DNA from 2 places in the Brassicibacter thermophilus genome. Region 1 is predicted to be linked to the other one. Evidence: riboswitches for the same ligand, from Rfam matches in the RefSeq annotation. Region 1 holds a riboswitch; the other holds the start of a gene.
The links. Region 1 has a riboswitch for S-adenosylmethionine ahead of ACZ41D_RS05535 (methionine ABC transporter ATP-binding protein). Riboswitches for the same ligand answer to the same signal wherever they lie in the genome.
Positions count from the first base shown of each region.

Region 2: it holds a riboswitch for S-adenosylmethionine, as region 1 does, so the genes downstream of both, metK (methionine adenosyltransferase) here and ACZ41D_RS05535 (methionine ABC transporter ATP-binding protein) in region 1, are expected to answer to the same signal.

Region 1 is NZ_AP042446.1:1,180,590-1,196,193, reverse strand. Features, by position in the region: gene ACZ41D_RS05615 (dihydroorotate dehydrogenase) at 1-587, opposite strand, end outside; gene ACZ41D_RS05610 (dihydroorotate dehydrogenase electron transfer subunit) at 580-1,320, opposite strand; gene pyrF (orotidine-5'-phosphate decarboxylase) at 1,313-2,164, opposite strand; gene ACZ41D_RS05600 (dihydroorotase) at 2,151-3,359, opposite strand; gene ACZ41D_RS05595 (aspartate carbamoyltransferase regulatory subunit) at 3,361-3,792, opposite strand; gene pyrB (aspartate carbamoyltransferase) at 3,794-4,717, opposite strand; partial or broken gene ACZ41D_RS05585 (CC/Se motif family (seleno)protein) at 5,029-5,202, opposite strand; gene ACZ41D_RS05580 (sugar ABC transporter substrate-binding protein) at 5,891-7,294, shown strand; gene ACZ41D_RS05575 (carbohydrate ABC transporter permease) at 7,353-8,318, shown strand; gene ACZ41D_RS05570 (carbohydrate ABC transporter permease) at 8,299-9,147, shown strand; gene ACZ41D_RS05565 (ABC transporter ATP-binding protein) at 9,181-10,314, shown strand; gene ACZ41D_RS05560 (dicarboxylate/amino acid:cation symporter) at 10,423-11,598, shown strand; gene ACZ41D_RS05555 (GrpB family protein) at 11,631-12,191, opposite strand; gene ACZ41D_RS05550 (spore coat protein) at 12,741-13,001, opposite strand; gene ACZ41D_RS05545 (hypothetical protein) at 13,020-13,226, opposite strand; gene ACZ41D_RS05540 (YkuS family protein) at 13,523-13,780, shown strand; SAM riboswitch class I at 13,862-13,967, shown strand; gene ACZ41D_RS05535 (methionine ABC transporter ATP-binding protein) at 14,083-15,096, shown strand; gene ACZ41D_RS05530 (methionine ABC transporter permease) at 15,089-15,604, shown strand, end outside.
Region 2 is NZ_AP042446.1:2,443,708-2,459,311, forward strand. Features, by position in the region: gene recD2 (SF1B family DNA helicase RecD2) at 1-1,373, opposite strand, end outside; gene ACZ41D_RS11710 (hypothetical protein) at 1,550-1,939, opposite strand; gene ACZ41D_RS11715 (competence protein ComK) at 1,998-2,582, opposite strand; gene ACZ41D_RS11720 (YvrJ family protein) at 2,671-2,811, opposite strand; gene ACZ41D_RS11725 (DUF2922 domain-containing protein) at 2,899-3,123, opposite strand; gene ACZ41D_RS11730 (DUF1659 domain-containing protein) at 3,171-3,395, opposite strand; gene ACZ41D_RS11735 (sigma-70 family RNA polymerase sigma factor) at 3,515-4,078, opposite strand; gene ACZ41D_RS11740 (hypothetical protein) at 4,315-4,626, opposite strand; gene metK (methionine adenosyltransferase) at 4,744-5,928, opposite strand; SAM riboswitch class I at 5,997-6,104, opposite strand; gene ACZ41D_RS11750 (COG2426 family protein) at 6,202-6,672, opposite strand; tRNA gene ACZ41D_RS11755 (tRNA-Pro) at 7,024-7,100, shown strand; gene ACZ41D_RS11760 (tRNA 2-thiocytidine biosynthesis TtcA family protein) at 7,251-7,961, shown strand; gene ACZ41D_RS11765 (phosphodiester glycosidase family protein) at 7,981-10,794, shown strand; gene ACZ41D_RS11770 (hypothetical protein) at 10,801-10,953, opposite strand; gene yyaC (spore protease YyaC) at 11,183-11,701, shown strand; gene ACZ41D_RS11780 (S-layer homology domain-containing protein) at 11,728-13,164, opposite strand; gene ACZ41D_RS11785 (hypothetical protein) at 13,216-13,473, opposite strand; gene ACZ41D_RS11790 (hypothetical protein) at 13,597-13,791, opposite strand; gene ACZ41D_RS11795 (helix-turn-helix domain-containing protein) at 13,907-14,299, shown strand; gene ACZ41D_RS11800 (alanine/glycine:cation symporter family protein) at 14,358-15,604, opposite strand, start outside.

The DNA.
Region 1 (15,604 bases):
GCCATAGCCTTAAAAGTATTTACTAGAGACAATCCATCTGCTCCAGCTTTTTCACATTCTACTGCCATATCAACTATATTTTCAGCATTGGGAGAAAGTTTTACAATCACAGGTTTATTAGTTGCCCTTTTTACCTGTGAAACTACTTCCCTTGCCATATCAGATTTTATACCAAAAGCCATTCCTCCATGCTTAACATTTGGACAAGATATATTTAGCTCAATAAGAGGAATTTGGGTATCATTTAGCATTTTAATACCTTCAATGTATTCCTCTATAGTTCCACCACCTAAATTTGCTATAGTCACAGTATCAAGTTCCATCATTCTTTGAAGTTCATTTTCTATGAAACTCTGTATCCCTGGGTTTTGCAACCCTATACTATTCATCAAGCCTCCAGTAGTTTCATAAATCCTTATTCCTTTATTACCTTCCTTTTTATTTAACGTAAGTCCTTTTGTGCATATACCGCCTAATTTATTTATATCAAAATATGGTGAAAATTCTTCTCCAAATCCAAAAGTACCAGAAGCTGCAATCACAGGGTTTTTAAATGCAACTCCACATATCTCTACACTGCTAATCATCAAATATCACTTCCCTGCCTAAAAATACTGGACCTTCCTTGCATATCCTTTTGTTGCCATTTTTTGTATTGCAAGTACATCCTAAACATGCACCAACACCACAAGCCATATGATTTTCCATAGAAATGTATGCTGATATATCACAATTACTACATTCTTCTACTACCTTTTTCATCATGATTTCCGGACCACAAGATAAAACTATGTCATATTTTCTGGGATTAAATATTTCTACAATATAGCCCTTATGCCCATATATGCCATTATCAGTCGAAATATATATATTATCTGTATATTTTTGTAACTCATCAATAATATATGGCTTATCTCTAAACCCACAATAAAAATCAATATTGCATACTTTTAAGGATTTTACTAAATAATACATTGGTGCTATACCTATGCCTCCTGATACTATAGCAACTCTTCCTTTTATATTTTTTATATTAAATCCATTTCCAAGAGGTCCTAGCAATTCTATAAAATCACCTTTTTTTAGCCTACTTAATATTTTAGTTCCCTTTCCTCTTACTTCATATAGAAAAGAAAGTTTATCATAGGTTAAATCATGTATACTAATAGGTCTAGATAAAAAAGGTTCTATATTCCATGATCTAGTCATATAAAATTGACCTGGCTTTCCTTTATGATTTCCCTCTACTGTTAATTTGAAAATATTTTCTGCTATTTGCCTATTCTCATATATCTTTGCTCTGACATATTTACTATTCATTCTCTAAAGCCTCCCTCATATTCTGAACAGCTTTTCTAGCATATATATCAAAGTTTTCTTCGCCGTCTTCAAAGTTTTTATAAGCTAAAAGTATTCCTCTTGATGAGTTCACTACCCCACCATTTCCATCATTGAGATATCTTCTTACGTCTTTAGCAGTACCTCCTTGTGCTCCATATCCTGGTATGAGAAAAAACATATTGTTTAGTTTTTTCCTTAGGCTTTGGTCTTCAAATGTTGCTCCTACTACTCCTCCAATACTACTATATCCACAATTTCCTAAATATCGTTGAGCTACATTATTTACCTTCTCAGACACCTCATGGTAAAGCCTTTTTTCTTCTTTATTTTCATAGTATTGAAAATCTTGTGCCCCTCTATTAGAAGTTCTTAATAAAACAAAAACTCCTTTATCTTTTTTCTCTACATATGGAAGATAAGGTTCTAATGTATCTATTCCCATATAAGGATTTAAAGTAATAAAATCACTTTCAAAATCTCCTGTAAAATGTGCCTTTGCATACATCTCTGCAGTTTTAGAAATATCCCCTCTTTTTATATCTGCAATTATTATCATATTTTTTTTCCTTAAATAATCTAAAGTCATTTTGTATGCGGCAAGTCCTTTTAATCCATAAGCTTCATAATAAGCAATTTGAACTTTAAAGCATGATACGATATCACATGTAGCATCTATGATTTTCTTATTAAAATGAAATATAGCATCTTCTATATTTTCAAATTTCTTTCTAAAATCTACAGGAATATAATCTAGTGAAGTATCAAGACCAACGCATACATTTCCTACTTTTTTTACCCTCTCATAAAGTTTATCTATTATCATCAGTCAAATTCTCCTCTCCGTATACTATTTTTCCTGCCTTTATAGTACATATTACTTTACCCCAAAACTCCATACCATTAAATGGTGTATTCTTCCCTTTAGAATAAAATTTTTCTGAATCTATACTAACTTTACTATCTAAGTCAACAAGAACTAAATCCCCGTCATACCCTTCATTTATCCTTCCTTTATTTAATCCCATAATCTTCCCAGGATTTAATGACATAAGTTGAGATAACTTATTTAATGATATGTTTTTGTTTTTAACTAATGAAGTATAGCAAACTGAAAAAGCTGTTTCTAACCCAGATATACCTGGTGCTCCTTTTGCTTTATCTTCTTTGGTATGAGGAGCATGGTCAGTAGCTATAACATCTACCCAACCTTCTTTAATAGCATTTATGAGAAATTCTACATCTTCTTTATCGCGAATAGGAGGATTAACCTTATATCCTATATTATTGACCACTGCTATATGATGAGGAGTTACCTCACATGTAATGTTAAATCCTTGTTTTTTACCGTTTATTATCTCTTTCATTGATCCTTTTGTACTAACATGTGCAAGGTGAAGATGTGTTTTCGTATATCCTGCAAGAATTATATCTCTCGCTGTCATAACATCCTCTGAAAGTCTTGTACTATACTTAACTAGATCTTCATCTTCAGCATGAGAGACAACACATATATTCTTTTTCTTAGCTTTATTCATTGCATTATACATTACAACACTATTTTGAACTCCTTTACCATCATCAGAAATAAACTTTACTCTAGAATCTAATTTGTCTAAGTGGCTTATGTCATTTCCATCAAAATTATTTGTAATAGAAACAGTTTGGTGGATATCTACTAAATTAATTTTTTTAGCTTTTTGTAATACATAATCTACTGTATTCATACTGCTACATATAGGTTTAGTATTAGCCATAAGATTTACTGCAGTATAACCTCCCTTTATAGCAGCAAGACTTCCACTAAGCAAATCTTCCTTATAGGTAAATCCAGGGTCTCTAAAATGGCAGTGCATATCTATAAATGAGGGAAGAAGCGTATACTTCTTCCCTTGTATTGTATTGCATTTTTTGTCTATTATTTCACCTATCTCTCCTATCTTTCCGTCTTTTATATATACATCACCTTTGAAATCTAAAAAAGCATCTACAATCCTTACATTCTTTATTAGTAACTCCATTTTATACCTCCGCCAAAGTATATACTTCATCACAATATTGGCATCTGTATTGACCTTTTTCAGGATCTACGAGTAAAAATATATGGTCAATATCTCTTTCAATAGAAGTAACACATCTAGGATTTTTGCATTTAATGATGTTTTCAACTCTTACTGGTAACTCTGGCTTGATTTTTTCCTTTATCCTTTCTCCTTCAATGATATTTATAGTAATATTTGGATCTATTAATCCTAAAGCTGTAAAATCTATATCTATAATATTATCAATCTTTATTATATCCTTTCTTCCAGTTTTGCAACTAGGAGCATTTTTAATAAGAGCGACACAAAAATCTGCTTTATCTAAACCTAAATAATTGAAAATCTTTATTCCGTGTCCTGCTTTGATATGGTCAATTACAATTCCTTTTTCAATGCTATTTATTTTGATCATATTATTCCACCCCCAATAATTTCATTATTAAAGCCATTCTAACAAACATTCCGTACTTTGCTTGTTTAAAATAAAATGCTCTTGGATCACTGTCTACTTCAGTGGCTATTTCATTAACTCTTGGAAGAGGATGTAATATATGCATATCACTTTTTGCTTTTTGCAGTTTATTCCTATCAAGAATATAGCTATCTTTAAGTCTTACATAGTCTTCTTCATTGAAAAACCTCTCTCTTTGGACTCTAGTCATATATAAAATATCAAGCTTATCAATAACATCCTCCATTTTTTCTACTTCTAGGTATTCAATATTGTGTTTTTCAATAACTTCTTTTCTAATATAATTTGGGATTTTTAACTCTTCAGGTGAGATAAGTATGAATTTTACGTTCTGATAACGTGACATTGCTTTAATAAGAGAATGGACTGTTCTTCCGAATTTAAGGTCTCCACAAAGACCTATAGTTAAATCTGAAAAATGCCCTTTTGCACATTTAATCGTAAGAAGATCAGTTAATGTTTGAGTTGGGTGCTGATGTCCACCATCCCCAGCATTAATTACTGGAATATTCGAATGCATAGAAGCAACTCTCGGTGCTCCCTCCTTTGGATGTCTCAAGACTGCTATATCTGCATAACAGCCTACAGTTCTTATAGTGTCAGCTATGCTTTCTCCCTTTGCAACTGAACTTGAACTAGCTTCAGAAAATCCTATTATTTTTCCACCTAGTCTTAACATAGCTGCTTCAAAGCTTAGTCTAGTTCTAGTACTAGGTTCATAAAATAAGGTTGCTAAAATTTTGTTTTCACAAGCGTGGGAATATTGTTCAGGATTTTTAATAATTAATTGTGCTAAATCAAAAATTTCTTCTAATTCCTGAATCGTAAAATCGCTTGGTTCAAGTAAATGTCTTCCTTTTAACATGTACATTCCTCCTTTTTAGTCTCACAGAACTATTTTAAAGGCGATTTTTTGTATAAAAAAACCTTCCATTTTATGGGAAGGTAAAATTGCACATATTCCTAATATAAATATACATATCAATTTTCCTTCCCGGCCTCTCTGGACCAGATTAAAGGCTCTTTATGTATATTAACATAGCATTTTTTAAAAGTCAATAAAAATTAATTAGGCCAATTAATCTTTATATATTTTAAAATCCAAACATCAATTTAAAAATAAACTATTCTAACTAGAAAAAGGCTCTCATTTAAACTGAACTATAGTTCTATTACTTACTTCATAAGTATTAATCCATCAACTTTTATTTCTTTCTTCCATAAAAATCTAGTAAGTCTAATTTTCAATATGTCTTTTTTGGCTCTCATATCAACATCCAAGTAGATTTTTATGCCATCGATTTCATATTTATTATATTTCCTATTATCTTTTGGTGGCCCCATCCTAACTGATGGTTCATAGAAAGTCGTTCACCCACATCCAGCTTTTACAGCCTCCAAACTTATAGAATTATCCTGTGAATTTTTCTCTATAAACTCCTTTGCATCTTTTTCAATGATAATTTTCATCAACGACCCTCCTTATACTTTACTTTTTTATATTATACCATATATGGGTATATATTTTATAGTCTGCAACGATATTACTTTCTAATATACTTGACAAATAAAATTTTTTTATTAAAATTAGAAATAGAAACTACTAGAATAAACTCTTTTCCATGTAAAATTCAAATAAAAAATAAATCTAAATCATTAAAAACATTTATTTATAACTGCTTAATAAAGTATTAAAATTAATTATTGTAATTTTTGCAAGTAACCTCTTGCTTCTTTACAATAACTCTTTCACTTTTAAAAATTTCTTTTAATATCCTTGTTTTTCATTAATATTTTTTAATTTAATAAAAAATATAAAGGCAAGATATTTATAGTGTTTTGCCTTATGTTATTTATTACTAATGTCACCATATCAAGGAAATATTGCTATTAATTCAATGAAACTGAAAATTCAGTTTATTAACATATAATTCTTATAGCAATTAGAAAGGGAGTGGTGACATGTAGTTATGTTTGCTTAAATTTTTAAGGATTTTGATGCTAGTACAAATTTTTATTGTATAAGGGGGTAAATATAATGAAAATATTTACAAAATTGTTTCTAGTTTCAATCCTTATAGTTTCCATTATTTTAACTGGTTGTGAAAAAAATGCAGATTCAGAACCTGTATCAAAATCCACAACACAAGAAATTGTTTTTAATGTAGAATCTTACGGCTCTCCTGCAGATTCTACAAGAGTATCAAATCTACAGGAAGCTGCAGAAGAGTTAAATAAAATTCTTGAAGAAAAAGGTGAAAACAAAAAAATACAAGTAAATGTTAGTCATGTTTCTTCAGGATATGATGAATATAATCAAAAATTTATTCTTGCTCATAAATCTAACAAAGGTGCAGATATAAGAGTCATAAGTCATTCAGATGTACCAATGATGGCTGAAGGCGGATATATACTCGCTCTAGATGATTATATAAATAACTCAGAATGGAGTGAATATATAAAAGATATTTATCCAAATCTTTGGGATTCAACAAAATGGCAATCTAAAACATACGGTGTTCCACAAGATACTGAAGCAAGACCATTATATTTTAGAAAGGATATCTTGAGAAAATTAGGTTGGTCTGAAGATAAAATTTCAGCACTACCTGATGAAATTAAAGAAGGAAAATTCACCCTAAAAGATATGACAGAATTAGCTAAGGAAGCAGTTGACAAAGGTGTAGCTAAAGCTGGAATATATCACAGACCAAACAATGGAGCATTTTTTGTTTCAATGATTTACGATTTTGGTGGTAAGCTATATGATGATAATAGTGGTAAATTAGTATTTGATAAACAAGCAATAAAGGACGCTTTAGATTATTTCTATGAAATCTCACAAGTAGCTAAAGTTGTACCAACAGGTATGACTTCTATGGAATGGCGACAAATTCACCAAGACTGGGTTGAAGGCAATGTACTATTTTGGTACGGAGGAACATGGCATTGGGCTGAATATCAGGAAGTAGAATATCATAGAGAACTTGGCAAATTAAGTGAAGATTATATGTTTGAAAACATAGGATATGCCCTTATTCCTGCAGCAAAAGAAGGAGATAGCCCTATCACTCTTTCACAACCATATGTATATGTAATAAATTCTAATACAAAACATCCAGATCTTGCTTTTGCACTTGTAGCACTTGCTTCTCAACCAGAATACAATGCTAAACATGCAGTAGGTTCTGGACACTTGGTAATAAGTCCTAGTGCAGCACAAGACCCTGTTTATAAAGAAAACAAATTCTTAAGCGATGTACAGTATATGCTAAATTATACGACAATTCAACCAAATCATCCTGAATTTGGAAAATTAACCAGCGCATTTTTCAAAGCTATTCAAGCAATAGAAATAGGCGAATATGATGCAGAACAGGCTTTAAATTGGATGGAAAATCAAGTTAAAAATGATATAAAAAATATTGTATTTACTGATTAAAGATTTTGTTATGGGGGCATCAGCCCCCCATTAATTCTAAAAGAAAGGAGAATTATTTGTGCATCAGACAAAAAAATCATTGAATTCATTCTTCACAGCACTACCATTTATGGCACCATTTTTACTACTAATTTTCTTTTTCTATTTTATACCTGTAATATTAACTTTTATTATGTCTTTTACTGATATGGATTTTTCTCTAAATTGGAATTTTATTGGATTTAAAAATTATATACAACTTTTTAAAGATAAAAATACAAGCATTGTAGCAATTAATACACTAAAATATGTATTTTTTACACTAATTATTAATGTTGGCTTCGGATTTATACTAGCACTTATCACAACCTATTTTATGAAAAATGAAAATGTTGGACTGTTGTTTAAAACTCTTTGGATGTTTCCTCGTATGACTCCAGCAGTAATTTATGCCTTACTATGGTTGTGGTTTTTAGATCCTACAGAAGCTGGTATGTTAAATATGATATCAAATAATATTTTTAAACTTCCTCCTCAAAACTGGTTATTAGATAATCCTATGGCAGTTATAATTATTGCAAATGGAATGATAGGAGCATCTTTAGGGATGGTAGTATTTTCATCAGCCATTAAATCTATACCAAAATCTTATTTTCAAGCAGCTAGTGTTGATGGTGCCTCAACTTGGGATATTATAAAGTATGTTATAGTACCATTTTTAAAATGGCCTATAATGTTTATGTCAATATGGCAAACCCTTTCACTTATAACTTCATATGAGTACATACTACTCATAACTGACGGAGGTCCTCTAAATAGAAGTGAAGTTTGGTCCCTTTATTCATATCATAAAGCGTTTAAGAATTATGAGTTTGGATATGGTGCTGCATTATCCATGGTACTTGTAATAATCTCTATGATAATTGCCCTTATTATGTTGAAACTATTTGGCTATGAGTCTATGATGAATGGTGGAAAAGTTGAAAGATATAAAAATGACATAAAATCTTTAAGGAGGAATCACATTGAAGCAACGAATAACTAGTTTTGTCTTTAAAGCTTCTATATACATTTTTCTTATTTTAGTAACATTGCCAATAATATTTGCATACTTGTGGCTTTTTTCAAGATCTATTTCTTCTCAGCTAACTTTTGGTATATTTCCAAAAGATTTAACAATACAGAATTGGAGATTTTTATGGAGTCAAATTAAGCTAGGTCTAACTGAGTTTAAAAGTATATGGCCTATTACATTAAACAGTATCATGTTAGCAGGCAGTATCACCATACTTGAAGTTATAATAAGTCTCTTAGCAGGTTTTGCACTTTCTCGAATGGATTTTTGGGGAAAAGATTTTATAATGAAATCTACCATATTACTCCATGCTTTCCCAGGTGTTGCCCTTTTAATAGCACTTTTTTATGTATTGAATTTCATGTCACTAACAGACAGTATCATAGGAGTAGTTTTAGTAAAGGTAGCATTAGAGTTACCCATGGCAACTTGGATGATAAAAGGATTTTTTGATGAAATTCCCAAGGATATAGAATGGGCTGCATATATAGATGGATGCAGTAGATTTCAAACGTGGTATAAGATTATACTTCCACACGTAAAGCCTGGAATTTCTGCAGTAGCAATTTTTGCATTTCTTGCTGGATGGTCTGAATTCATTTACTCATATATATTTTTGTTTAGTAGTGAAAACTACACTCTTGCAGTATTCTTAAAGAATCTAATTGGTAATTTCAAATTTCTTGATTATGGCTTGTTAGCAGCAGCTGGATTGTTTTACCTAATTCCAGTTATAGTATTTTTCCTTGTTTCTCAAAAATCTCTAATGAAAGTTCAATTTGGAGGTATCAAAAAATAATTCTTAAAAAAATTCTATACAGGAGGGTATAACATGGAAATAAAAATAAGAAATTTAACTAAAAGATTTGGCGATTTTGTCGCTGTTAATAATTTAAATCTAAACATTAAAGATGGAGAATTCGTAGCATTACTAGGTCCGTCAGGTTGTGGAAAAACAACTACATTATTAATTCTCGCAGGAATTTACACACCAGATGAAGGGGAGATTGTTTTTGATGATAAGATAGTTAATAATGTCCTTCCAAAAGACAGAAACATAGGTATGTGTTTTCAAAATTATGCCCTTTATCCTTATATGACTATTGCACAAAATATTGCTTTTCCACTTAAATTAAGAAAAGTACCTAAAGAAATTATTAATAAAAAAGTAAATGAAATAGCAAATAAATTTCATGTAGATTCTTTGTTAGACAGATTACCAAACCACATTTCTGGCGGTCAGCAGCAAAGAGTAGCACTTGCCAGAGCTCTTGTAAAAGAACCCAAACTTTTGCTACTAGATGAACCTTTATCAAATCTTGATTCAAATCTTAGAATTTCGATGAGAGCAGAAATAAAAAAACTTCAAAATGATTTAGGAATAACAACTGTTTTCGTAACCCATGACCAAACTGAAGCTCTTTCTATGTGTGATAAAATTGCTGTCATGAATAAAGGTGTATTACAAGACTTTGGAACACCTGAAGACCTTTACATGACACCCAAAAATCTCTTTATCGCAAAATTTATTGGAAATCCTCCTATGAATTTTATAGAACTAATCTGTATTCAAGAAAATAATAAAATTATACTTAAAGAAAAATCATTTAAAATTGAGCTACCTAAAAGGATTTTTGAAAGATATGTAAAGATTAAGAATGAAGAAAAAATCATTCTAGGTATCCGACCTGAAAATATGACTCTAACCAATGAAATTCATAATGCTGTTAAAGGTGAAATATACGTGATTGAACCTCTAGGAAGAGATAAATTGGTAAATGTTAAAATAGGCAGTAACAAAGTCAAAATAATTGCACCACAAAACTACACTGCTAATATAGGCGATAAAGTATATGTTAAATTTGATTTAGATAAAATTCATCTCTTTGATAGTAAAAGTGGGAAATCACTAAGAAAGCATATGAATAAAGTTGAAAAGTACATGGATAGAGTAGTTGCTTCATAAAACAGCAACTCTGTTCATGTACTTTTTTTAGTTAATAAAAATATATTAATAAAACAACCTATTTATTGAAAAAATAAAAATAAACCATAACTAGAAAGGAGCACTAAAATGAAAAATAAAAAAATAGATCTTCTGCCAAAGCTTATTGCTGGTATAATTTTAGGTATAGTAATAGGGTTGATATCAAAAGCAGCTAAATTCTATATAATTGTTAAGCTTTTCAGCACTTTCACAAGTATATTTGGAAACTTTTTAGGGTTTATCATACCTTTCATAATAATTGGTTTTGTTGCACCTGGTATCGCTGACTTAGGTAGAGGTGCAGGTAAACTATTAGGTTTAACAGCTGCAATAGCCTATATTTCAGCTGTTATCGCTGGTATAGCTGCATTTATCTTTGGATCAGCAATTCTTCCAAATGTAATAAAGGCAGGGAATGCAGCTCAAGAGTCCTCGCTAGACCTTGCTCCATATTTCACCATTGAAATTCCAGCAATGATGGGAGTAATGACTGCCTTAGTTACAGCTTTTGTACTAGGATTAGGAATGGCAAGTATTAAAAGAAAAACATTATTTGAGGCTTTAAGAGATTTCCAAGATGTTATTAGCTTAGTAGTTCAAAAAGTCATAATACCTTTTATCCCAATTCACATTGCGGGTATATTTGCAAAACTAACAACAGAAGGGCGAATCTTCCAAATAATCAAAGCGTTTTCTTCTGTGTTTGCATTAATAATCATATTGCAAATAACTTATATTATCATTCAATATACAATAGCGTGGTTATTAAGCGGTAAGAATCCTTTTACTGCAATAAAAAATATGCTCCCAGCATATTTCACTGCATTAGGTACTCAATCTTCAGCTGCTACTATACCAGTAACCCTTGAAAGTGCTAGAAAAAATAAAATCTCAGAAGATATAGTTGACTTTGTTATTCCTTTAGGAGCAACCATTCACTTAGCTGGAGATACGATAACACTAGTTCTTGCATCTATGGGTGTAATGTTGATTTCAGGTACTACCCCAACATTTGCAACTATGTTTCCTTTTATATTGATGTTAGGAGTAACAATGGTTGCAGCACCTGGTATTCCTGGTGGAGGTGTATATGCAGCACTAGGACTTTTAGAAGATATGCTATTGTTTACAGAAGCACAGCAAGGTCTTATGATAGCTATTCATTTTGCTCAGGATAGCTTCGGTACAGCTACTAATGTTACAGGAGATGGTGCAATAGCAATTATAATTGATAAAATCGCAAAAAGAAACAGAAAAAAATAAACTCCTAATCTATGGGGTTTATTTTTATTGTTCTATTCTTTCTTATTAATAGATTTAATTCTCTCAAGCTCGTCTTTATCCATTCCTTCAGCTTTTAAGAAACTTGCTATCAATTCAGTTTTTCCATCTATATATGAATCAATATCATTAGGATATTTTTCAGCAAGTTCACGCTTTAATTTACTATATTCTTCTACAGCTTTTTTGTTACTGCACAAATGCTTTTTTAATAATAAGTGATTTCTCAAATTTTCACTACCTCTTATGCATACATATAAATGGTGCTCCATCCACTTTATATGAGGATTATCATCAGAATATTTAAGAGCTTCCCGTCCTTCAACACCTAAGTTGCCAACATGAATATAACCAACACTTTCTAACAACTTTATTACTTTTTCACTATCTACTGTATCGTTTACAATAATATCGATATCTAAAATTGGCTTTGCCCATAATCCTTCTACTGATGTGCTACCAACATGTACAATTTCTGCATCAACTTCTTCCAATAATTTTTCATAAAAAGATTTCGCTTTCTCAAATTCTTCCTTCCATATAGGATTGTATTTTTCTACTATTATTTTTTTCATTTCTTCCTCCAGTATCTTTTGATTTCTCCAATTAAACTTTATATATATAGGTAAACAAAAATTAAACTTAAAGTATGTCTAAGGAAAATCACCTTTCCCTGCTCCGGTATTTAAGCACTATTTAGGGTAAAGTATTAGGGTAGTGCTTGAATAAGTCGCGATGAAAGTAAATTTTCCAAGGCATAATAATTAAAGTGTTGAAATTGTTTACCTATAGCGATAAAATTTCATAATTAAATATTCTAAGAAAATTTACAAGTTGAATTATAGCTTTTTTTCATAAAAATCACTTCTATTAATTTAATTCAAACAGACAAACCTTTTTCAATTTATCTAGAATTTGATATTTTATAATTCTATTTTTATTTGCTTTTTCCTTCAATATTAAGTCGAGGAAATTGCAGAAATTTGACTTTGTAGTAATTATGCAATTTCCTCAGTCGTTAAACATAATAAATTTAACATATTATTTTCCCTAGCAAAGATCAAATGACAAACGAAACGTCCCCTTGTCATGCAAAAAAAGCTCCCATTTAGGGAGCTTATTAATTATCTCATATTTGTTCCTTGAGATAATTGAGATTTCACCTGTTGAATATCTTGTTTACTTGCTTTTTGTGATGGGTTATAGTAGCCCTTTTGTTCAGCTACTTGGTATAACTGATATTGGAATTGTTCAGCTTCATTTCTTAGCTGCTGTAATGCACTTCTTAAATTATTACATGAACATTCAGTTATTGCTTTTGCATAATTATTTATACTAGCTTTTGTCATAGACATTACATCACTTACCATATCTTTTTCTTGCATACATACCCTCCTAACAATTTATAAAGATTGTGTTAAGTTTTGTACTGTTGTTTTTGCTGACTGTGCACCTTGACTAAACATCTGTTTGATTTGAGGATCTTGGCATTGTTGTGCATAAGTTTCAAGTTTTGTAGCCATTAATTTGTGTGAACCAACTATTTCTCTTATATTTTCTAGTTCTATTTGAGTAATATTACTTAAGTTTAAAGTGTTTTGTAATGTCATAATACATCTCCTTTCTTTATTTACATCGTTAATATTGTGCGTCAAAAGTGATTTAATTATTACCTGTATAATTTTATAATTAAAATATTTTTTTACATTTACTTTTTAAAACTCTAATTCGTATATTCTTTCCCATTATAATTGTTTTATTATTTGTTAATAATAATTAGTGAGAAAATTAAACGATTACTGAATTATCTGATATTTTATCGTTAAAATTTTACATACACTATCATCATACATATTTGAAAATATTATTACATGATTTCAACATTTATATATCAGGAGGTGAAAATATGACTAGAAAAGTAGTAGTAGAAAACACTTTAGATTCATATATTAATTATTTTAAAAAATCAGGATACGATGTTCATAAACTTTATGTAAAGGAAAATATAGGTAATGTAATGAATTCTGATTATGATGGTATAATTATAGAAGACATAAATAAAGTTACTCCAGAACTACACCCTAACTACATAAATGCTGCACCGATTATTGAAGCAAAGGGTAAAACCCCTAAAGATGTATATTCTTTATTATCAGGAAAATAATTTTTTATGCATATCACTTGACAAATAATAATATAATAGCTAAAATAGGTTTAAATATAAATAATAATGTAAAAAAATAAACTCTTATCTAGAGAGGTGGAGGGACTGGCCCTATGAAACCCGGCAACCTGTATTTTATTCAAAATACGAGGTGCTAATTCCAGCGGTATATACCGAAAGATAAGGGGGTTTGACTATTTTAACCTCTTTCTCTTGAAAGAGGTTTTTTATTTAGCCCCTATATGGGGCTTTTACATTAGTATTATTACTTAGTAAATTAATTTAATAAAGGGGTGAAATTTATGATTGAAATTAAAAATTTAAATAAGATATATAAAAGTAGTGATGGTAATATACATGCATTAGATAATATTAATCTCACGATAGAAAAGGGAGAAATTTTTGGCATAATTGGATTAAGTGGAGCTGGAAAATCTACACTAATAAGATGTATTAATCGTTTAGAAGAACCTAGTAGTGGTGAAATTCATATAAACGGAAAAGAAATAACAAGCATGAATAAATCAGAATTGAAAAAAACAAGAAAAAAAATAGGAATGATTTTTCAACATTTTAATCTTCTAAACTCTAGGACAGTTTTTGGTAATATTGCCTTTCCTTTAGAAATAGAAGGCTTAAACAAAGATAAAATAAAAAATAGAGTAGAAGAACTACTAAGGTTAGTGAATTTATCCGACAAGAAAAATTCTTATCCTTCAGAATTAAGTGGAGGGCAAAAACAGAGAGTTGCTATTGCAAGAGCACTAGCAAACGAACCCGATGTGCTTTTAAGTGATGAAGGAACTTCTGCTCTTGACCCTAAAACAACTAAATCTATACTTAAACTGTTAAAAAAGGTGCAAAAAGAGCTTAATCTAACAATTGTGCTTATTACACATCAAATGGAAGTAATAAAGGATATATGCGACAGAGTAGCAATTATTGAAGGAGGAAAGATTATAGAATTAGGTAGTGTAAAAGAAGTTTTTGCTAATCCTAAAACAAAAACTGCGAGAACATTTATATCTGATATAAAAAAATATGATCAAGAAGAAATAAATTTCCCTAAAATACCAGGTTCTAGAGTTTACCGATTAAGCTATGTAGGAGAATCATCTAAAAAACCGATAATATCTCAAATGATAAGAAATTTTGAAATAGATGTAAATATTTTATCTGGTAATATAAATGAATTAATGTCTACTAGTGTAGGTAATCTACTTATTCAAATCACAGGAGAAAAAGTAGAAATAGATAAAGCTATCGAATGGTTAAATAAACAGCAAGTTAGAATGGAGGTGATTTGGAATGGATAACATTACAGAATTAGTGTTGCCTTCACTTTTGGAAACACTATATATGGTTTCATTTTCTGGTTTTTTTTCTTTACTTTTAGGTTTTCCTCTAGGTATATTATTAGTCATTACTGAAAAAGGTTCTATATGGGAAAAACCATTTTTAAATAAAATATTAGAAACTATAGTAAATATTTGTCGTTCCATACCATTTATCATTTTGATGGTAATAGCTTTTCCACTTGCTAGGATCATAGTAGGAAAAACTATTGGAACTACAGCAACAATAGTCCCTCTATCAATAGCAGCAGCTCCTTTTGCAGCTAGGATAATAGAATCATCTCTTAAAGAAGTAGATAAAGGAGTTATTGAAGCAGTCATATCTATGGGTGCTTCAGTACCTCAAATAATATTTAAGGTATTAATACCAGAAGCCTTGCCCTCGTTAGTCCTCGGAATAACTATTACTATAATAAATTTAATAGGGTATTCCGCAATGGCTGGAGCTATAGGAGGAGGTGGCCTTGGA
Region 2 (15,604 bases), 1.3 Mb from region 1:
GGTCCTACTGAAGGCAGCTGGTCTATATCTCCAACAAGTATTAGTCTTGTGCCTGGTAATATTGCTTTGGTTAAATTATTCATAAGTAAAATATCTACCATAGACACTTCATCTATAATTACAACATCAGATTCTAAAGGAGAACCTTCGTCTTTTGAAAAGGCCATACCTATTTCATCATCTATGAAGCTATATTCTAAAAGCCTATGTATAGTTTTAGCTTCTCTACCTGTTGCTTCGCTCATTCTCTTTGCTGCCCTACCTGTAGGTGCGGCTAAAGTTATGGTATATCCATTATCTTCAAATAGTTTTATGATGCAGTTTATTGTAGTAGTTTTTCCTGTACCTGGCCCTCCAGTAATAACTAAAACTCCGTTCTCTACAGATTGTTTTATAGCTTCTCTCTGATTTTTAGCAAGTGTTATATTTTCTTCTTTCTCTATTCTTTTTATTTCATTGTCTATGTCTACATCCAATTTTTCAACATTAGCTTGGGATATTTCTATAATTTTTTTACTTACATTAGCTTCAGCATAGTAAAATGGCATATAGTATATGCACTGAATATCATCAAAAACTTCTATATGTATTTCTTGATTTATAGCTAATCTTGTTATTCCTTCTTCTACAAGTTCTTTTTGTACTTGTAGAAGATTGACTGATTGTTTAACGAGTATCTCTTTTGGTACATAAGTATGGCCTGATCCAGAAAACTCCATCAATTTAAATTTTATTCCAGCGGATATTCTATACATGGAATTTGGGTCAATACCCATACTTTGAGCTATTTTATCTGCCATTTTAAACCCTATGCCGTATATATCTTCTGATAACCTATAAGGATTTTCCTTTATCTTATTTACCGTTTCACTGCCATATTTCTTGTATATTTTTACTCCATATCCAGGGCTTATACCATAGCTTTGAAGAAATATCATCACATCTCTAAGCTCTCGTTGTTCCTCAAAAGCAGCAGCTATCTTTGTTACCTTTTTTTCTCCTATGCCCTCTACTTCTGTAAGCCTTTGTGGGTTATATTGAAGTATATCTATGGAATCCTCCCCAAATTTCTCAACTATTTTTTTAGCAGTTTTAGGTCCTATTCCCGGAATCAATCCTGAGGCAAGATACTTTTCTATTCCATTTAGTGTAGCAGGAACAACACTAGAATAGTTCGTCACCTTAAACTGCTGCCCATAGTTCTGATGATTTTCCCAATCTCCTTCTACCTTAATGGTTTCGCCTATGTTAAGTATCGGAATATACCCTACTATAGTCACCACATCATCATCTGTTTCCAATATTGCTACAGTATACCCATTAGATTCATTTTGGAAAATTATCTCCTCAACCGTACCTTGCAAAGTAATCAATTTAATACCCCCGAGTTTTAATGCTATAGGTAAACAAAACTTATTCTCAAAATTTGCCTGAAGGCAGTATAATTAAAGTGTTAAAATATTTTCCTCTATAACATTATTATAGCATGTATGACATAGTTTATCCTAGGCTATAAACAAAAAAGCCAAGGAGTTATCCTTGACTTAAATTATATCATTAATGACTTTAATTTAGAAATATCAGCCCAGTTATTTGCTGTAACCATTTCTACTTGTCTTAACTCTTTCTTTATAGTTTCAACATCACCTTTTATATGATCTATATCATTTGACATTTTATCATGTTCAGCTTTATTCACTTCTGCAGAGTGCTGTAAAGCTCTAAGAATCTCAGTATGTTCATTAATGGTAGTTTTAATTGAAGTAATTTCATCTTTCATAGTAATGATATCATCTTTCATTGATGCCATTTCGCCTTTCATAGTAGTGATATCATCTTTCATTGATGCCATTTCGCCTTTCATCAATGTTATTTCACCTTTTATTGAGCTAATGTCCTTTTCAATGTTTTTTAAGATTTCTAAAATTTCTCTCTCCATTCTTTCCCCTCCTAATTAAATTATACTATAGTTATAAATAAAATCAAATTTACTTCAGCTACAGTTTACTTTTTATATCTAGTAATTCATTTCTAATAACAGCAATATCTGCCTTTGTAGCTAATTTGCTTGATTCTTCGTAAAAATCTATACTGTCTTCACAAACAGAAATTCCAATCTTACCATTATACATTTTTTCTACTAGATTTCCACGAATTATTTGCTTTTCTACAGAGTTTTTCTTTTGCAATGTCTTTACTTTTACACCCCCATTTAAAATAATAAATGTATTGCATCCTTGATCTTCAATCCTTTCAATGCTTTTTAAATTGAAATACGCCATTGAACCATCATTTTTTGATATCGGTTTCCTTACTTTAATAGGTACGTATATGTTTTGCTTATTAAAAGGGATAGGAACAATATTTTTTGCTCCTATCATACCTCCATAATATTTTCTAACAGACTGCAAATCTACAGTAAAATATCGGGCTATCAACTTGATTACTGTCTGTATTGTTTTATATATATAAATATATCCTTCTTTTAGTGTTACAACTTTTGTACTGTTCCCTTTAATATCTAAATACACTGGTATGATAGCCATAATTCCATTGTCTATAAGTTTTTCAATATCCTTCATTGTATATCTCTCCTAAATCTGCTATATTATACTATAATTATAAATCGAACATATGTTCGATGTCAAGATATGTTTGGAATTATATAATCTATTTTTTGGCTATTACATTGGAGAGTTCATTTATGCTTTGTGTTAAGCTATCTAGTTTTCCTTCTATTCGCACCAAAAGATAAATTGATACAGCTATAGGAAAGCCTAGATTTGCTATGCTGCTATAAATTTCCTCCATAGTAACACCTCCTTAGATTAATGCATATGAAATAAGCAGCGACTTACGTCGCTGCCAAGTATTCAAATCATCTTTTCAAACTTTCAATTAACTTACTACATCTAAATCTTCAATATTTGTACTTACTATTCTCGCTCCAGCTACTGCAACTAAATCTCCTCCCGTAGAATCAAAAAGATTCTTTGCTACTATATTTTCCATAGCAGCTTTAACTTCTGCGTCAGTAAGATCTTCCTTTGGATTGTCCACAGATAATTTCATAGTTGTATCTGAAGCATTTTTAAATGTCATCTCTAACCTCTTTGTTTCCATAAGCTCACCTCCTATACTTGAAAATTAGTAAAGTAATCACTTTCAACCTATTCTTCTACAATTTCAGTTTCATCTATTCTTGTAACGCTTATTAAAGGTAGCTCCTGCAATCCTGTTAGAGATGCAGCTACAGAATAAACGTCCTCATTTGTTGCTGATGCTTTTATCCTTGAATAGGTCTTTGACTTAACTATTTGGTTTCCTTTTTTGTCTAAGCCTGCATCGTACTGAATTTTAAGCTTAGAATGTTGAGGCACTGTATTTACTGCCATTTAATTCACCTCCCTTCTACTACTTACATAGAAGGGATAAATAAAATTTACTATACATAAAAGTCAAAATTTTAAAGTAAAATTATTTTATTATGCAATTTTCTCGAATAAAAAAAGTTTTATATTATTTTTTTGAGTTTATTTATACCTTTAGTCTTTAGATTTACTACCGTTCTATATGATATACCCATTTCCCGAGCTATATCCTTCATAGGTTGATTTTTGAAATAATACCTTAAAATTATATCTTTCTGTCTTTGAGTTAGATTTTTTATACCATAACAAAGTTTTCTAATATTTTCATTTTTAATCACTATTTCCTCATGGTTAGGCTTCTCATCAGCAATAATATCTATAAGCTCTATATTTTCATTATCAGAAAAAACAGGACTGTTTAATGAAACACATCCTATTTGTTTTTTATTTTTATCTAAATAATAATATTTAAGCCTTAGTTTAACAAACCATAAAAAATGAACATTTTTATCAAAATCGTATTCCTTCATACACTTTAAAATCAGTTCATATCCCTCTTGTATTAAGTCATCGTATTCTTGACAAACATTATAATATCTCTTTATAGCTGATAATATAGCTGGTTTAAGCTTATTTAGTAGTTTTTCTTTTGCTTTATTGTTTCCTCTTAAAGATTTAATCAATAAAACCTGTATTTCATCATTCACTACTTTCCTCTCCTAAAGAGAGGTACCTCTCAAAATTTACCGGTGAATATATAATAAACGATATCAATGCTATATAAAAATCAAGAATATCTACAAATCTTATATACTTATATATATAAACAAGCCTTGTTCTTAAAAAAATTTTGTAAATTGTAAACTTTTCATACTTCTGTGTTCAAGCAATTTCCTTGTCTAAAATTAAAACATAAAAAAATAAGGAAAAAGAAAAAGTCCTTTTAGGAACTATCTTTTTTCCTTATTTCTTCTAAAGTCATATATTCAACGTACATATCATGTGATAAATTCTCAACTATATTTTCTATTTCTTCCCTATATTCTTTATCTATAAGGCATATATAATGAAAATCTTTTTTTAAAAGTCTTACTGTATATTCTATATCATTTATACCATCTATTAGTACATTTATTTTCTTTTCAGTAAAAATTCCTTTTTTATTTAAGATATCCCAATATAACTTTCTAAAAAATTCTATGACTCCATAAACAAAAAATATATATACTACAACTGTAAAAATAAATAAAAGCATTGCTATCACCTATCTCATATTGGCTTAAAAATATTATTATATATTATTCGTAATTGCCAATAATTGTTACTAATGCTAAAAAACCTGAGAACATTTATCATGCTCCCAGGTTTTATTTTATAATTCAGCTTCCTTTTTAAGTATCTCAGCTTTATCAGTCTTTTCCCATGGTAAATCAATATCCGTTCTACCAAAATGTCCATAAGCAGCTACTTGTTTGTATATTGGCCTTCTCAAGTCTAAATCCCTAATAATAGCTGCAGGTCTTAAATCAAAATGTTTATTAACAAGTTCTTGTATCTTACTTTCTTCAATTTTGTTTGTACCAAAAGTATCTATCAATACTGATACTGGTCTAGCAACACCTATAGCATAGGCAATTTGTACTTCGCATTTATCTGCTAATCCTGCTGCCACTATATTTTTAGCTACATACCTTGCAGCATATGTAGCAGACCTATCTACCTTTGTTGGATCCTTTCCTGAAAATGCTCCGCCACCGTGACGTGCATATCCACCATAAGTATCTACAATAATCTTTCTTCCAGTTAGCCCAGCGTCTCCATGAGGCCCTCCAACAACAAACCTACCTGTAGGATTTACAAGATACCTAGTTTTTTCATCTAACAACTTATCAGGTATTACTTTTTTAATAACATGCTCTTTTAAGTCTCTTTCTATAGTCTTTAAGTCCACATCTGGACTATGTTGTGTAGAAATAACTATAGTGTCTACTCTTACAGGTTTATCATCATGATATTCAATTGTAACTTGAGTTTTTCCATCTGGCCTTAAATAATCAAGTGTGCCATTCTTTCTTACATCTGCTAGTTTTTTTGCAAGTTTATGAGCCAATGATATAGGCATAGGCATTAGCTCTGGAGTTTCATTGCAAGCAAAGCCAAACATTATACCTTGGTCTCCAGCTCCTATTAAATCTAATTCGTCCTCACCATTTTCCCTATGCTCCAATGCTCTATTAACTCCCATAGCGATATCAGGTGACTGTTCATCTATAGAAGTTAACACTGCACATGTATCACCATCAAATCCATATTTTGCCCTAGTATATCCAATATCTTTTATAGTTTGTCTTACAATACTTGGAATATCTACATAATGCTCAGTTGTAATCTCACCAGATATTAAAACTAAGCCAGTAGAAACAGATGTTTCACAAGCCACCCTACCATTGGGATCCTTTTCCATTATAGCATCAAGTATAGCATCAGATATTTGGTCGCATATTTTATCAGGATGACCTTCAGTAACAGACTCTGATGTAAATAACCATTTTCTCATATAATACTCCTCCCATATTTTAATATTAAAAAAGCCTCTTCCAAAAGGAAAAGGCATAATTCTCATAAACCTCATCTTTCAGAATTTACATCCTGTGGGATTTAGCACCTTGGAATAAAATCTTCCTGGTTGCCGGGTTTCAAAGGGCCCATTCCCTCCACCACTCTTGATAAGGTAATCAAGATTTTTATTCACTTTTATCTCAAGAGTATTATATCACAAATATACAGCATGTCAACATTTATTTTGACACATAAGTCGATAATAAACATCCTATAATAATGTTGTTACTCGATAGCTAATGCTAAAGACAATAATACCTGCAGCTATAACCCCACTAGATATAGCCAACAATGCACTCTTGAAATCAATATTAAAAAAAGTCGCTGCTAGACACCCAGTCCAAGCTCCGGTAGTTGGAAGAGGAATAGCTACAAGAAGAAATAACCCTAATGTACTATATTTCTTTACTTTTGCACTTCTCCTAATAGTCCTTTTTCTTATCCATGCTAATATTCCTTCAAATATTTTAAATTTCCCTAAAAATCTAAATATCGGTTTTAAACATAATAATAATACAGGAACAATTAATAAATTCCCTATAATGCTTAATATTGTACTATGTAAAGGACTAAAGCCAAGCTTTATGCCAAAAGGTATTGCCCCTCTTAGTTCTGATATAGGTGCTGCAGCAAGAGCTATAACCAAAAACTCATCTTTAATAACCTCTAATATCTCCCCCATATTTACCTCCGTATAAATAAATTCTGCTGATATTTATTATATATTATTAGACGGATAATATAAAGATTTTGCTCCCTATTCTTTAATAATATTTAGATTTAATATGCATTATTTTTTAATAAATCTAGGAAATTGCATAATAAAATAATTTAAAAAATTTAGCAAGGTTAAATTTTTGTACGACATAGTAATTATGCTATTTTCTCAATCTAATAAAAAATAGTGCATATATAAGAAAATATGAGATATTTCTTATATTATGACACTATTTCTTAAAATCCATTGATATTTAGCAGATATTAAGCTTTGAAATAAGTTGCGTATTACTATATAATATCAATTTGTAAGCAGCGGGGTGTAGCGCAGTTTGGTAGCGCACGTGGTTTGGGACCATGGGGCCGGGGGTTCGAGTCCCTCCACCCCGACCAAAAAGAAAAAACAGCATGAATGCTGTTTTTTCTTTTTTTTGACTTTTTCCTCATGTAATACATTTGTAATGAAAATATAATCTTATTTAATAAATAAGTATTATATAATACATATAAGGTTAAAATCTGCAAAAGAAAAGGAAGGATATAATGAAGAGAATATTAGGAGCTATGAGAAAAGCTATAGAAGAGTACAAACTAATAGAAGACGGAGACAAAATAGGAGTAGGCCTATCTGGAGGTAAGGATAGTATGCTACTATTATATGGATTGAAATTATTCCAAGGCTTTAGTCCTTACAAATTTGATTTGGAAGCCTTTACTATAGACATGGGATTTGAAGGCTTTGATTTATCACCTGTAGAAGAATTTTGTACAAAGATAGATGTTCCTTATACAATAATTAAAACTCATATAGGAAAAGTAGTATTTGATTTGAGGAATGAAAAAAATCCTTGTTCACTTTGTGCAAAAATGAGGAGAGGAGCTCTTCACAATGCTATAAAAGAAAAAAACTGTAATAAGGTTGCACTAGGCCATCACAGTGATGATGTCATAGAAACCCTTTTTATAAGTATGTTTTATGAAGGAAGGATTAATACTTTTTTACCTAAAACCTATCTCTCAAGAAAAGATATACACGCTATTAGGCCTATGATATATCTAACAGAACATCAGGTTATAGGTGCAATAGAAAAATACAAAATACCAGTAATAAAAAGTCCATGCCCTATGGATAAAAAAACTAAAAGGGAAGAAATAAAATTAATGTTAAAAGATATATATAAAGAAATCCCTGAAGCTAGGGAAAGAATAATGACTGCAATAAGAAATAAAGACCAAGTTAAACTATGGGAATAAAATATAAGGAGCTGATATCATGAATAGGTATATCAAGAAAATAGCAATAGGCATCACATCTCTGTCTTTGTTATTTTCAAGTTTTACATACAGCTTTGCAGATAATAATTTCTTAATTTATGACAGACGAAATATAGAAAATATTTCTAGCGGCATAGTACATGAACATATTCAGCAGTTTAGAGCCCAAGGTTGGTGGAATATAAATGTACTTTGGATAGACTTAGATGATGAGTACACAGAATTAGGAACTCTTATTAGTAGTAAAGGAATATCTTCCCGTGAAAAATTAACTGATATGATGAAAAAAGAAAATGCAGTTGCAGCAATAAATGGTGATTTTTTTGATACTCTTAATAATCATTCAAGCCCCTTAGGAGCTACTGTCAACAACGGTAAACTCATATCTTCACCAAACAATCCTCAATATGCATTACCTGTTTTTTCATTGGACAAAGATAAAAATCCACTTATTTCATACTGGGATATGACATTAATGGCCATTCCTGAAGGAGGCGAACCAATAATTCTATCAGCAGTAAATAAAGAAAGCAAATTTCATGAAGAAATCATATTATATGATAAAAATTGGGGTTTAAAGTCTTTAGGAAATATATCTTTTAACGATATGATTGAAATAGTAATCGTAGATGATATTGTAAAAGATGTAAAAATAGGACAAGAACCTGTTGAAATACCTGAAAATGGATATGTACTTTCAGGAAGAGGAAAAGTAAAGGACACCCTTTTAAATAATTTTAAAATAGGACAAAATGTGAAATTAGAAATAAATACAAATCCAAATTATGAAAAAATTGCTGCAGCAATCGGCGGTGGATCAATATTAGTTAAAGACGGTAAAATATCTGATTTTAAAATAAATATAAAAGGAAATCATCCAAGAACAGCTTTAGGTATAACTAAAGATAAGAAAAAACTTATGCTAGTTACAATAGATGGCAGAGATACTTCTTTTAAAGGAGTTAGTCAAGAAGTTTTAGCAGATATTATGATATCATTAGGAGCTTATGATGCAATAAATTTTGACGGCGGCGGTTCTACAACTATGGCTGTTAAATCAATAGAAGATGAAAATCCAAAAATAGTAAATAAACCTTCTGACGGTAGCGAGCGAAGTATAGTAAATGGTTTAGGGGTATTTAACAATGCACCTCAAAGCTCTTTAAGCTACATAAAAATCTTTACTGAAGATACAAAAATGTTTGTAAACACTACTAGAACATTTTATGTAAAAGGATATGATAAATATCATAACCCTGTAGAAATAAATGAAGATAAAGTGAAATTTTATATTGAAGGAATAGAAGGTGATTTTGACGATAATAAGTTAATTGCACTTAAACCAGGCATAGGTACTGTAAAAGCAAAATATGGATCAAAAACTGATGAAATACAAATACAAGTACTTGATGAAATAGAAGACATTGAGTTTGCAGCAGATAAATTTTCTATAAATACATCTAGCGAAAAAGATCTTGGAACAATATATGGTAAAGATAAAGAAGGCTATACAGCAATAATAGAGCCAAATGATATAGACTGGACTATAACAGGAAATATAGGTAGTGTAAAAGACGGCATCTTTTATAGCAGTGACAAAGCAGGAGCTGGTGCAATAACTGCAAAAATACAAAAGGGAGTAGAGAGTATACTAGTATCCGTAGGATATAAAGAAATACAACTTGAAGACTTTGATGATTTAGATAATATAAAACTCACAACATATCCTGAAAATGTTACAGGAAAAATCTCCCTTAGTAGTAAGTCAAAAGAAGGTAAAAAGTCTGTGAAACTTCAATATGATTTTACTGAAACAGATGCTACTAGAGCTGCTTATATTAAGTTTGGAGATGACGGCATACAATTAAAGAATGTGCCACAAAAGATAGGTATGTGGGTCTACGGATATGAAAATGGAAACTGGTTAAGAGGAACTATAACTGATAGTAACAACAAAACTTATAATATAGATTTTACAAGCCATATTGACTGGAAAGGTTGGAAGTGGGTTACAGCTGATATCCCTGCACATATAACTTCCCCTATAACATTAAATAGAATATATGTAGTAGAAATAAACCCAATGCATAAAGACGAAAGCAAAATATATGTTGATGACCTTAAAGCTCTTTACCCATCATCATTTAATACTATGGTACTTCCAATATCAACTAAGGTAGAAGACGAAAAAAATAAGAAGGTAGAAGTAGAAGAAAATGGATACAAATTTATATTGACTAACGGAATAGACAATCTTGATAATTTGTTAAAATATCAAATTGCCAATAAAATAAAAGATGAAGCAAATGAATCAGATTTAGCAATATTTATGGGAAATTTAAATAATAAATTTTTACAAGAAATCAGTAATCCTACTTCTCAAGTAACAAATGGTTACTTTAAATTTACTCATAAAGATACATTATTTATCCAATTGGACGATACTGAAGGAGGAATAAGATCTACAAATCCAACACAATGGATTGAACTTAAAAACTCACTTGAAAATGCATCTGAAAAAAATATCTTTCTTCTTATGCCAAAACCTATATTTGGAGATAAAGGTTTTACTGATAAAATGGAAGCAGATTTATTGCATGAAATTCTCTCTGAATACAAGCTTAAGGGTAAAGATATATGGGTGATATATCAAGGAGATACTACAGATGTAGAGTTAAGAGACGGAATAAGGTATATGTCAATAGAAAATAAGATACCTCAAAATACTTCTGAAATATTTGATTTAAAATATATACAATTTACCGTAAACAATGGAGATATAACTTACGAAATTTTGCCTCTATATGAATAATATTGATCATAAAATATGGGTGTAATCATTACACCCATATTTTATATCTTCATAAACATCTATATCTTCTGATTTAATTCTCAATGTAAGTATTGTCCCAACAGTAAATATAGTAAGCACAAGAATTAATAAAGTATAAAATACCCTCCTATTTTTCAAATCTTATTCTCCTTTCATATCTCTTATAATCAAAAAATCTTACAATTCCATCATACAATTTTTTCACTATTTTATAGTATTTACATTTGTCTTATATTTATACTTATCTATTTTGGTTATATTATCTTTCGTTTTCTCATATATTCTATTAATTAAAGAAATAGGAACAGAGAAAGTATACTTTCTATTAAATTTAAAACTAGTTTCCTTATATAAGGAGGATATGTTCTTGAATAAATTTGATCAACTAGAAATATATTATAAGGATTTCGCAAGCTCAATAATTATTGGAGAGTATTTAAGAAATACATTAGATGAAAATACTATAATTCTTTGTATAGGAACAGACAAATGTATAGGCGATTCTCTAGGCCCTATAATAGGGACAATTCTTAAAAGAAGAGGATTACCACTTCATGTATATGGAACACTTCATGAACCTATCCATGCACTTAATATTGAAGAAAAATTAGCAGAAATAACTGCAAAACATTCTTCTGCATTGGTGGTAGCTATCGATGCGTGCTTGGGGAAAACAGATAATATAGGGACAATTCAAATAAAAAAATCACCTATTGTTCCAGGAAAAGGAGTAGGAAAGCTACTTCCTTCTTTAGGTGACATATCTATAGTAGGTATCATAGGGAGTGCTAAAAATGACTTTAAACAAAGTCTTCAAAACATAAGACTTTCTTTCATCTTAGACATGGCTGAAACTATAGCAGAAAGCTTTTTTTACGCATTTTAAAAAAGAGAGCACATTATATTGTACTCTCATTCACCGATATCTACATTTATAAGATCATACAATTTAGAAACTAATCTACAAGCTTCACCTCTAGTCAAATAATCAGATGGTCTAAACTTACCATCAGTAGTCTCCATCATTTCTCTTGATAAAACACTTCTTATACTATTTAGCCCTTCTTCTGAAGAAATTTGTTCTTTATCTAACAAATCTATTTTCTTATCAATATTATCAATATCTACCTCATTATCAATATCTACCTCGCCTAAAATTCTAGTTGCTATAATCGCTGCTTCTTCCCTCGTAACACAGTTTTTAGGTCTAAAGGTATTGTCTTCATACCCTTTTATTATTCCATGATTACTTACAGAAATTACACTATTTAACGCCCATTTAGAAACTTTATATATATCATTATAATCAATCAAATAACCCTCTGGGTCTAATTTTAATGCCTTAGCAATAACAACACTTAATTCTTCTCTATTGATATATTTATCTGGATAAAAATATCCATCAATTCCAGTTACTATTCCAGCATTATAAAGTTTTAATATGTACTCTTTATCCTTATTATTTTTTATATCTTTAAAAGGATATTCATCATCAGAAGTTTTAATTATCCAATTTCCTACAACCCAGCCGTTAATATTATCTTCTTCATTTTGAACTTTATACCAATAATATCCATTTTTTAAAACAGGTCCTTCCGCTATATCAAGAATCGTACCACCTTTTAATAAAGCTATTTGGCTACCTCCAGGAACATCTCGTAATCTTAAGTTACCGTTTGTATCTACTTTTACCCTATCTCCAATATTATATTTAATTATATCTCCCTCATGGAATTGTTCTGGTGTTTCAAAACTCATATCTTTACTTGGCAATCCTTCTTTAGGTAATAAGCTAGAATCTATAGGTGTTATTTCTTGACCGTATTCATTTTTTGCCACCATATATACTAACTGTTGAAATGTATACTTCTTTTTATTAGTATTAGGATTATTGCTATCAGCCCATCCATTGTATGCCCATAAAGCAAAATACCAGTGTTCTAATATATTTGGATCCATATTCCCTATTTTAGGCAATATCTCATTAGCCATAGCCCATTTGGATAGAAGAACCTCTGCTCCAGCTTCTATATTATAATCGATATCATACTTAAGTCTATTATCATCAAAAATACCGTTTTTATTATAAATCTGCATAAGCCCTATACTGCCTCTACTTCCAGTATATACCGAACCATCTGAATTATATTGCTTAAATACACTCTCAACCCTAGCAATAGATTTAAGAATAACACTTGGAATGCCTCTTCTTTTAGCTACATCTTCAATTTTTTTCTCAAGTTCTTCTCTAGGAGGATTGGTATATGTATTTTGTCCATAAACATGACTATTAATAAAGGCAAATACAAATATAAAACTCAAAACAAAACTAAATAGCCTCTTTAACATAAATTTGCCTCCCCGACCGTATTATTAATAAATATATATAATTTTTTCAATCTAATTTTTTGGATTACAGTTATAATGGGTGTTATGATTAACCTGCAATTCATGAGGTTTAAGAAGATTTAAATAAATAAAAAGATTATCAATAAATATTTCATATGTTACATCTTTTTTATATAATAAGTAATTATAGACTAGGTCTCTTCCTATCTGTTCGAGGGCTTGTGACATTTCTTCTTCTGTGACATCAATCCTTACTCCTTTTCTTATATATATATCCTCCTCTATTTTAGTTTTAACCTCAGAAAACATGCCACTACACATCCTTTATATATTGTAAAAATTGTTTAAATTTCATAAAGGATTTTATCACATTTTAAAACTAGATACAACTAAAATCTAACTTATTTGGCATATGTACATTTATTTTACTTTTTAAATTAACTTTTTTAGAATATCTACAAATTTTTCATATGTTACATCTTTTTGAAATATAAGATGGTCATAAACTATATCTTTACTAGCCATTTCTAAAACATAATCTAATTTATCATAAATTTTTTCTTCATTCTTTTCTCCATTTTGATGTATAATGTCTTTCATTAGTTCTTTTTTTAGTTTGTCAAACACAATATCTCCCCCTATGTAGGACTTTGTAATTATTTTATCATAAAATTCCCCATTTTGCAGCATTTCAATAATAACATATATATCCTATGCTAGGATTATCTACGAGGTGATTTAAATGTCATTTGGCAATAGACTAAAACAATTAAGAGAGGAAAGAGAACTAAAACAAGAGGAATTAGGAAAAATCTTAAATGTAAGCCGACAGTCCATAAGCAATTACGAAAATGGATTGAGATTTCCAAATGATGAAAAATTTTTAATTAAGCTTGCAAATTTCTTTGATGTTTCATTAGATTACTTATTAGGTTTATCAAATGTAAGAATAAAAATTAATGATAAAAAATTTAATACATATCTTAACTTTGGGAGAATAAAAGAAATGTCAGAAAAGTATGAATATGAAAAAAATAAAGCTTTAGAAAAGCTCTTTCAAGAAGTAGATACTTTGCCAGTAAAAACAATCGAAAAAATAACAGCAACTATAAAATTGTTTAAAGAAAATTTCTAAAACAAAGTGGAGATAGCTTTATCAGCATCTCCACTTTGCAAATAATAAACTTAATATATTAATTTTTACTTTCAAAACTATTTACAGCTTTAACAACCAATCCTGAAAGTCCAACTAAAGCAATCAAGTTTGGAATTACCATAAGGGCGTTAAAGGTATCTGCAAGCTCCCAAACAAAATCAACTTTTAAAGTTGTTCCTAAAACAATCATAATAGGTACAATTATTCTATAATACTTAACAAACTTTACTCCAAACAAATACTTAATATTCATCTCTCCAAAGAAATACCAACCAATTATAGTTGAAAATGCAAAGAAAAACAGTGAAATTGCTATAAAATAACTTCCTATATTTCCTAAACTACTAAAACCTACTTCAAATCCTTTTTGAGTTAATTCTGCTCCAGTTAATCCTGTATTTAATACGCCTGTAGTTAATATTACAAGTGCAGTAAGTGTACATACTATTCCAGTATCAACTATAACACCTAATATTGCTACAAGTCCTTGTTGTACTGGATCTTTAACTTTTGCTACAGCATGAGCATGTGGTGTTGAACCCATTCCTGCTTCATTAGAAAATAATCCTCTAGCTACTCCATATCTTATAGATTCCTTAACAGTAGCGCCAATAAATCCGCCTGTAGCAGCTTTTGGGTTAAATGCACCATATACAATCATCTTAAATGCTGGAATGATATTTGAGTAATTAATAAAAATAATAATAAGTGCTCCAATTATATATAATACAGCCATAAAAGGTACAACTTTTTCTGTAAATGAACCTATACGTTTTACACCACCTGAAAATATCATAAAAGCAAGAATTGCAATAAATATTCCCACGATAATTCTAGGAGTATTAAATGCGCTATTTACTGCTAACGCTATAGAATTTGACTGAACCATATTTCCCATAAAACCTAATGCAAGAATTATTGTTACAGCAAAAAATCCTGCTAAAAACTTACTTTTTAGTCCATATTTAATATAGTATGCCGGACCACCAACTAATTCCCCATTATCACTTTTCCTAAATAACTGAGCTAATACAGCTTCAGCAAATATCGTTCCCATACCAAAAAAACCACTTATCCACATCCAAAATATAGCACCTGGTCCACCAGATACTATAGCAGTAGCTACACCAGCTAAGTTACCTGTACCAACTTGTGCTGCTATTGCAGTAGCTAATGATTGAAATGATGACAAACCTACTTCTTTGGATTCGTTTTCCTGCTTGCTAAATATTTGCCTCATAGCAGTTTTTAATTTAGTTACTTGTATAAACTTAAGCTTAAAAG